Regions from separate parts of the Janthinobacterium glycogeni genome, predicted to be linked through region 2. Evidence: riboswitches for the same ligand, from Rfam matches in the RefSeq annotation. Region 2 holds a riboswitch; the other holds the start of a gene.
The links. Region 2 has a riboswitch for thiamine pyrophosphate ahead of thiC (phosphomethylpyrimidine synthase ThiC). Riboswitches for the same ligand answer to the same signal wherever they lie in the genome.
Positions count from the first base shown of each region.

Region 1 (4,416 bases), on a different contig from region 2:
CGGCCGCAAGCCTTCCAGCTCTTCCAGCGTGGGCAAGCTGTCGCGCTTCGGCCCGAACATATACGCCAGCATGATGCGCCCGGCTGGCGCCCTGCGCGCCACCACGCCGACGGCATAACCGCCGCCCGGCAGGGGCACGGCAAACCAGCTGCCTTCTCGGTATGGTAATGATTTCATTTCTGCAGACTCCCCCAAAATCGTGTTCGGGGCACAGTCTACGCGAAGCAAAGGCTGGATGGCGCATGGTACGCCACAACAACAAACCAATAGTTACAATATTTTCTCGTCATAGTGATATTGGGCAACAATCGGCCCCGCCTTGAACAGCGCTTCCTTCATGGCCGCATCGAGGCGCGCGTCGCGGCGGCGCATCCATTCGAGCAGCATGGCCGCCTCCTTGCGGCTCGTGTCGCCCGCATGCGCGAGCACGCGGCGCAGCTCCGGGTCCGTGCACGCCTCGAAGCGCTGGCTGTTCAAGTCCAGCGCCTGCAGCGCGGCGATGGTGGCGCCGATGGCGCGGTGCATATCGAGCGCGGTGGCCGGCAGGCCGGATTCTTCCAGTGGGACGGTGGTCATGCGCATTCCTTTTCGCGTGGTGGTGACATCGGCTGCATTCTCCACCGCGCGGACGAAAAGCTCAAGCGTCCACGACACGTTTCCACCCGTTCGGCCATAATCATGGTTCAGCAACAGCCTCAACCTCGGCAGCGGGAGCCCCATGTTCAATTTCGACTTTTACAATCCGACGCAAATCCTCTTCGGCCAGGGCCAGATCGCCGCCATCGCCGGCCTGATCCCGCCGCAGGCGCGGGTCCTGATGACCTACGGCGGCGGCAGCATCAAGCAGAACGGCGTCTACGATGAAGTCAAGGCGGCGCTGGCCAGCCACACGGTGCTCGAATTTGCCGGCATCGAACCCAATCCCAGCTACGAAACCCTGATGCAGGCCGTGGCCCTCGTGAAAAGCGAGCGCATCGATTTCCTGCTGGCCGTCGGCGGCGGCTCCGTGGTCGACGGCACCAAGTTCATCGCCGCCGCCGCCCTGCACGAGGGCGAGGCCTGGGACATCCTGGCCAAAGGCGGCAAGATCGTCGAAGCCGCCCTGCCCTTCGGCACGGTGCTCACGTTGCCGGCCACGGGTTCCGAAATGAATGGCTCGGCCGTGATCACGCGCAAGGCCACGCAGGAAAAGCGCTCGTTCATGAGCCGCAAGGTGTATCCGAAATTCTCCGTGCTGGACCCGTCGAAAACGTTCACCTTGCCGCTGCGCCAGGTGGGCAATGGCGTCGTCGATGCGTTCGCGCATGTGATGGAGCAGTATCTGACCTACCCCGTGAATGCGTCCGTGCAAGACCGCTTCGCCGAAGGTATTTTATTGACCCTGATCGAGGAAGGCCCGAAAGCCCTGTCGCACCCAGACGACTACGACGTGCGCGCCAACGTGATGTGGAGCGCCACCCTGGCCTTGAACGGCCTGATCGGCGTGGGCGTGCCGCAGGACTGGTCCACGCACGCCATCGGCCACGAATTGACGGCCCTGTATGAACTCGATCATGCGCAGACGCTGGCCATCATCCTGCCCAGCATGCTGCGCGTGCGCAAGCAGGCCAAGCGCGCCAAGCTGCTGCAATATGCGGCCCGCGTCTGGGGCCTGGACGGCGGCGACGAGGATGGCCGCATCGAGGCGGCCATCGCGCGCACGGAATTCTTCTTCCGCCACATGGGCGTCAAGACGCGCCTGGCCGACTATGGCCTCAACCACGCCAGCGTGGACGCCGTCGTGTCCGCCCTGGAAGCGCACGGCATGACGGCGCTGGGCGAACAGCGCGACATCACGCCCGCCGTCAGCCGCAAGGTGCTCGAACTCAGTTTGTAGATTCGCTACACACTGTTGTAAAACGGTCGGCCAGCGGGACAGCCGGCCGTGCTTCATGCTAAGCTGTCATTTCGCTAGGGGTCCTGGAGCAGTCATCCGGGTGAGAGATACCCTTCGTACCTGATCTGGATAATGCCAGCGAAGGAAAGCGCAAAGTACCTCCCTCCTTTGATAGCTCCTGCGTTGGCGCCAGCCGAACAAGCAGCCTGCCGTGCTCTTTCCCGAGACGGCTTGAACCACGAGCAATCTATGTCCACACCGAATTTATCCGTTTCTGTATTGACCCTGGCGATCCTGCACGCGTTTGCCGCGCCCGCCTTTGCCGCGAATGACACACCCGAAGCCGCCGACCCGCAAGCCCAGAGCATGGCCGAAGTCGTCGTCACGGCCAGCAAGGCGCCGGCCGCCAAGCGCGCCTCCGTCGGCGGCTTTAGCGACGCGCCGCTGCTGCAGACGCCCGCATCCGTCACCGTCATTTCGCAGAAAGACATGCAGGACTTACAGATCCGCAATCTCAGCGACGCCGTCAAGCTCGACACCAGCATCAACGACGCCTACAACGCCGTCGGCTATGCGGAACAGTTTTCCATTCGCGGCTTCAAGCTCGACAACAATTCCAGCTACCGCAAGGATGGCGTGGCCATTCCTGGCGACACGCAAATTCCGCTGGAAAACAAGGAACGCATCGAAGTGCTGAAAGGCCTGGCCGGCTTGCAGGCCGGTGTGGCCGCGCCGGGCGGCGTGATCGACTTCATCGTCAAGCGCCCGACCGCCGCGCCGCTGCGCAGCGTCACCGTGGAAACGCGCGAGCGGGGCACCCTGTACGGCGCGGTCGATCTGGGCGGCCGCCTGGAAGACACGCGCTTCGGCTACCGGATCAACGTGGCGGCCGAGCGCCTGCGCTCCTACATCAAGGGCGCCGATGGCAACCGCAAGTTCATTTCCGGCGCCTTCGACTGGCAGATTTCGCCGCAAGCGCTGCTGCAGCTCGATGCCGACTACCAGGACAAGGCGCAGGCAACGGCGCCCGGCTTCCAGTTGCTGAACAATAAAACCTTGCCGACCGGCATCAGCGCCGACGCCATGCTCAACCTGCAGCCGTGGACGCGCCCTGTGGAAACCGTCACCAGCAATCTCGGCCTGCGCTTCCAGTACGCCTTCAATGACGACTGGCGCGCCACCCTGTCGGCCAACCAGCACTCGTTCAAGCGCGACGATTACACGGCCTTCCCGTATGGCTGCAGCGGACAGGACCTGTACCCCGGCTTCTGCGGCAATGGCGACTACGACGTGTACGATTACCGCAGCCTGGGCGAGACGAAAAAACCGCTGAGCGCGCAAGCCATGATCCAGGGCAAGTTCGCCACCGGTGCCCTGCGCCATGAATTCACGGCCGGCGTCTCGACCTTCCGCCGCAAGGACCGCGCCGGCCTGTACGTGTACGACTGGGTGGGCGTGAGCAATATCTACCAGCCGCAGATCGTCGGCACCTCGCCCGGCGTCACCGGCCCCGTGCGCCTGGTGCGCAAGGACACGGAAAACGCCGTCTTCGTGCAGGATATCGTCAGTCTGGCGCCGAACTGGAAGCTGCATGGCGGCGTGCGCCATATCGATGTCGACGGCTACCAGTACGTGCTGAAGGCGGACAAGGAAATCCGCGCCAAGCACGACTTCCTGCTGCCGAACGTCTCGCTCGTCTACACCCCGCTCGACAATGTCTCCGTGTATGCGGCCTATTCGCAGGGCATGGAGCATGGCGGCACGGCCGACCGCAAGGCGATGAATGCCAACGAAGAGCTGTCGCCGAGCCGCTCGAAGCAGATCGAATTCGGCGTCAAAGCCGACCTGACGCCGGACTTCATGGTGGCGGCCAGCCTGTTCCAGATCCGCAAGGGCCTGGAATTCCAGAACACGGCCGGCTACTTCGTGCGCGAAGGCCAGGCCCAGCATCGTGGCCTGGAATTGTCGGCCCAGGGCAAGGCATCGTCCAGCCTGAGCCTGGGCGCCTCCGTGACGGCCCTGAACAGCCAGCAGTCAGGCACGGGCAATGTGGACCTCGACGGCAAGCGCGTGCCCAACGTGCCCGCCTTCAAGGCGGCCGTGCATGCGGACTACGCCGTGCAGCAGGTGGCGGGCTTGAGCGTCAATGGCAGCTGGGAATTTGCGGGCAAGAAAGCGTTTGAGTACAACAACACGACCTTCGTGCCGTCGTACCACGTGTTCAACCTGGGCGCCGCCTGGGCCACGCGCATCGCCGGCACGCGCGCCGTGCTGCGCGCCGCCGTCAACAACGTGGCCGACAAGTTCTACTGGCGCGACGTGACGCCGGAATCGGACGGTTATCTGTACCCGGGCGCCAGCCGCACGGTCAAGGTGTCGGCGCAGTTCGATTTTTAATTCCTGTAAAGATTGATCCGGGGCGCAAGAGGCCTGGCACGGGGACGGCGGCAAGGATGGCGAAGAGGCTGGAAATATTTCCCAATAGGAATTGATTTTATTGCTACAATAAATATCATTATTTGCAACCATCCACCCTTGCC
Region 1 is NZ_JBNYXP010000001.1:377,534-381,949, forward strand. It holds gene ACQ4W4_RS01775 (Imm26 family immunity protein) at 1-177, opposite strand, end outside; gene ACQ4W4_RS01780 (ferritin family protein) at 271-576, opposite strand; gene ACQ4W4_RS01785 (iron-containing alcohol dehydrogenase) at 719-1,876, shown strand; TPP riboswitch at 1,943-2,040, shown strand; gene ACQ4W4_RS01790 (TonB-dependent siderophore receptor) at 2,126-4,273, shown strand.
Region 1: it holds a riboswitch for thiamine pyrophosphate, as region 2 does, so the genes downstream of both, ACQ4W4_RS01790 (TonB-dependent siderophore receptor) here and thiC (phosphomethylpyrimidine synthase ThiC) in region 2, are expected to answer to the same signal.

Region 2 (4,416 bases):
TATTGGTCGGGCGGCACGAAATCGAGCAGGCTGGGCGCGTTCGGGTCCTGCCCGATATTCACGCGGCGGATGGCCACCGTGATGATCTGCGCTTCCGCCGCGTCCGTCGCTTCGCGCGTCTGCGGCAAGTCCTTGTACTTGCCGCTGCCCACCAGCAAGCGCGACTGGTACTGTTTGCCTGCGATGGTCAGCAGGTCGTTGTTTGTTGCGGTATACATGTTCTGTTCCTTGTCTTTTCTCAACTTAACCGCCGCCGATGGCGCGGACGATTTCCACCTGGTCCTGCGTTTCCAGGATCCTGTCCTGCCACGCCTTGCGCGGCACGACGTTGCGGTTGACGGCCAGCGCCAGCGCCTGGTTTTCCAGCGACAGCGCGGCGATCAATTGATCGAGGGTTTGCCCGGGCGGCACCTGGTGCGGGGCGCCGTTGAGCGTGATGGATATCAATGCAGGCATCACGCTCTCCTTCAGACCTTGCGATACAGCTCGGCGCCGTTCTTGATGAATTCGATGGCCTTGATTTCCATGCCCTGCTGGAGCGCCTTGTCTTCCGCGATGCCCATGCCGGCCGCGTATTCGCGCACTTCCTGCGTGATCTTCATCGAGCAGAAATGCGGGCCGCACATGGAGCAGAAATGCGCCACCTTGGCCGAATCCTTGGGCAAGGTTTCATCGTGGAATTCGCGCGCCTTGTCCGGGTCCAGGCCGATGTTGAACTGGTCGTCCCAGCGGAATTCGAAACGGGCTTTCGACAGGGCGTTGTCGCGGATTTGCGCGCCCGGATGGCCCTTCGCCAGGTCGGCCGCGTGCGCCGCGATCTTGTAGGTGATGATGCCGTCCTTGACGTCCGCCTTGTTGGGCAAGCCCAGGTGTTCCTTCGGCGTCACGTAGCACAGCATGGCTGTGCCATACCAGCCGATCATGGCCGCGCCGATGCCCGAGGTGATGTGGTCGTAGCCAGGAGCGATGTCGGTCGTCAGCGGTCCCAGGGTGTAGAACGGCGCTTCGCCGCACTGCTCCAGCTGCAAGTCCATGTTTTCCTTGATCAGCTGCATCGGCACGTGGCCCGGGCCTTCGATCATCACTTGCACGTCGTGCTTCCAGGCCACCTGCGTCAGCTCGCCCAGGGTTTTCAGTTCGCCCAGCTGCGCCTCGTCATTGGCGTCGTAGATGGAGCCGGGGCGCAAGCCGTCGCCCAGCGAGAACGACACGTCATACGCCTTCATGATTTCGCAAATTTCTTCGAAATGCGTGTAGAGGAACGATTCCTGGTGGTGCGCCAGACACCATTTGGCCATGATGGAGCCGCCGCGCGAGACGATGCCCGTCAGGCGCTTGGCCGTCATCGGCACGTAGCGCAGCAGCACGCCCGCGTGGATGGTGAAGTAGTCGACGCCCTGCTCGGCCTGCTCAATCAACGTGTCGCGGAAGATTTCCCACGTCAGATCTTCGGCCTTGCCGTTGACCTTTTCCAGCGCCTGGTAGATGGGCACGGTGCCAATCGGCACGGGGCTGTTACGCACGATCCATTCGCGCGTTTCGTGGATGTGCTTGCCGGTGGACAGATCCATCACGTTGTCGCCGCCCCAGCGGATAGCCCAGGTCATCTTTTCCACTTCCTCGCCGATCGACGAGGTGACGGCGGAATTGCCGATGTTCGCGTTGATTTTCACGAGAAAATTGCGGCCGATGATCATCGGCTCGACTTCCGGGTGGTTGATATTGGCGGGAATGATGGCGCGGCCGCGGGCGATTTCCTCGCGCACGAATTCCGGCGTAATTTCCGCCGGGATGCTGGCGCCGAACGACTGGCCCGGATGCTGGCGGCCCATCAGGTCGGCCAGGCGCTCGCCCATGGGGCCGGAAGCTTTCAGTTCACGCAAATATTCCTGGCGGCGCATGTTTTCGCGGATGGCGACGAATTCCATTTCCGGCGTGATGATGCCTTGGCGCGCGTAATGCATTTGCGTCACGTTCTTGCCGGCGATGGCGCGGCGCGGCTTGCGGTGCAGGTTGAAACGCAGCTCGGCCAGCTTCGGGTCCGCCAGGCGGGCGATGCCGTAGTCGGAGGTGGGGCCGGGCAATTCTTCCGTGTCGGCACGCTCCATGATCCATGGCAGGCGCGGCGTATCGAGGCCGGAGCGGATGTCGATCTGCACGTCCGGGTCCGTGTAGGGGCCGGACGTGTCGTAGACGTAGATCGGCGGATTCTTTTCGCCGCCGAACGACGCTTCCGTGTCGGACTGGCTGATCTCGCGCATGGGTACGCGGATGTCGGGACGGCTGCCCTGCACGTAGATCTTGCGCGAATTGGGCAGCGGCGCGATGGCGGCTTCGTCGACCGTGGCGGTGGCGGAGAGGAATTTCGGGTTGGCGTTCATTTTGGCTCCTTGGCTAGACTATTTTTAAGCCTGGAGCCAGCTAAGGAGGTTCGGCTGTGCGCACGCGGAAAGGCGGGGTGCGTTCATCCTAAAGCTTCCCTTCGCTGGCATTATCCAGATCAGGTTCGGAGGGTATTTCTCACCCGCGCTTGCACTGTGTTTCCACAGCGAAAGGCAGGACCCCTAGCGTTTGCCGCCTTGCGGCAGCGAGCCAATTATACGCGGTTCGCGCCGCGTGGCCAGATGATTTCTTGCAGGTGTCGTCTTTGCGCATCTGCTGCAATGCAGCAGATGGCGGCACGATTATTTCTTCTTGCCCCAGCGCCAGGCGGTCGGTTCGCCCTTCAGCTGGCAGATGAAAATGAGCACGGCAACGATGGCCGCTTCATAGACGATGTAGCCGAGCAGCATGGTTTGCGGCGGGAACAGGAAGGCGCCGCAGGCGAACAGGGCCAGCGCAGCGAGGAACACCAGCCAGCCCTGCCAGGTGATGGGCAAGCCCCAGCCCCAGCCCCAGCCATAGGTCTTGGCGGGGAACCAGTATTGCGGTGGTGATTTGTCAGTCATGATTTTTCCTGGTCAATATCAATAACACCAAGTATAAATCACGCTCCCCGCAAGCGCTCCGTGACATCGAGGCCGATGCCGCGGTAGCCGATGAAGCGGCTGCCCGTGTCGAACATCGGTTCGCCGCTGACCTGCAGATACTGCGTGCTGCCGTCGAGGTTGGCGCGGCTGTAGATGAAATCGAGAAACGGTTCGCGCGCGGCAATTTTTGCGTCGAGCAGCGCTCGTTCGGTGGCGTTCCAGCGCTGCGGCTCTTCCTCGCTGCCGATGCCCAGCATTTCAGCCACGGGGCCGGAAAAGCGCGTCAGGTTGCCCTGCGCATCCTGTTCCCAGTACCAGTCGGACGACAGTTCCGTGAAGCGCTGGAAGCGCGCTTCGCTTTCGCGCAGCTCCGCCGTGCGGTCTTCCACCATCTGTTCCAGCGACTTGTTGTATTCGGCCAGCTTCTGGTACAGCAAGCGCACTTCCAGCATGTTGTGGATGCGCGTCTTGACTTCCACCAGGTCGAAGGGCTTGCTGACGAAATCCTTGGCGCCGGCCTGCAGGGCGCGCAGCTTGTGGCCGGGCTGGGCCGTGATCACCAGCACGGGCAGGTAGCTGCCCGCTTCGAGGTCGCGCAAGCCTTCCATGACTTCGAAGCCATCCATTTCCGGCATCTGCAAGTCGAGCAGAATCAGGTCGTAGCGGTGCTGCTGGTGCAGCGCGCGCACGGCTTGCGGGTCCATGGTGGACGTGATGCGCGTGTAGCCGGCATTGCGCAGCACCTGTTCGAGCAGCATGACGTTGGCCTCCTGGTCATCGACGATGAGGATGCTGGCGTTCAGGATCTCGGTGGCTTGAAGCATGGCGGTATTCCTAAAATTGAGTGCTGAATTAGCGTATTGCGTGAGTGTCGTCGGCCAGGCCGTGCGCGGCTGCATGGTGCAGGGCTACATCGAGCGCATCCATGAATTCGACGACCTTGATCGGCTTGGTGAGATAGCGGAAGAATCCCGCTTGCAAGCCTTTTTCGATGTCGCGCGGCACGGCATTGGCCGACAGGGCCATGACGGGAATGTGGCTGGTGAGGGGATCATCATGCAGGATATGCAGCGCGCCATAGCCGCTGATGCCGGGCAGATTGATATCCATCAAGATCACGTCGGGCTGATAGGTGCGCGCCAGGTCGATGCCCAGGTGCGCATCGATGGCCGTCAGCAGTTTCAAGTCGCTGCGGCGGGCGATCAATTGCTCGACCAGCGCCAGGTTGGCGGGATTGTCTTCCACGTACAGCAAGGTGCGCTGGCTTTCCTGCGGTTCCTGCACCTGCGGCAGCGCATCGCCGTCGCCCAGCACCAGTTCCGGCGCGCTGCTGGCGGCCAGCTCGAACCAGAACGTGGTGCCCACGCCGACGGTGCTGTCGACGCCGATGGTGCCGCCCATCAATTCGACCAGTTGCTTGGTGACGACCAGGCCGATGCCCGTGCCC
Region 2 is NZ_JBNYXP010000014.1:110,201-114,616, reverse strand. It holds gene ACQ4W4_RS24545 (thiazole synthase) at 1-218, opposite strand, end outside; gene thiS (sulfur carrier protein ThiS) at 244-447, opposite strand; gene thiC (phosphomethylpyrimidine synthase ThiC) at 468-2,381, opposite strand; TPP riboswitch at 2,461-2,576, opposite strand; gene ACQ4W4_RS24530 (hypothetical protein) at 2,685-2,948, opposite strand; gene ACQ4W4_RS24525 (response regulator) at 2,987-3,793, opposite strand; gene ACQ4W4_RS24520 (hybrid sensor histidine kinase/response regulator) at 3,822-4,416, opposite strand, start outside.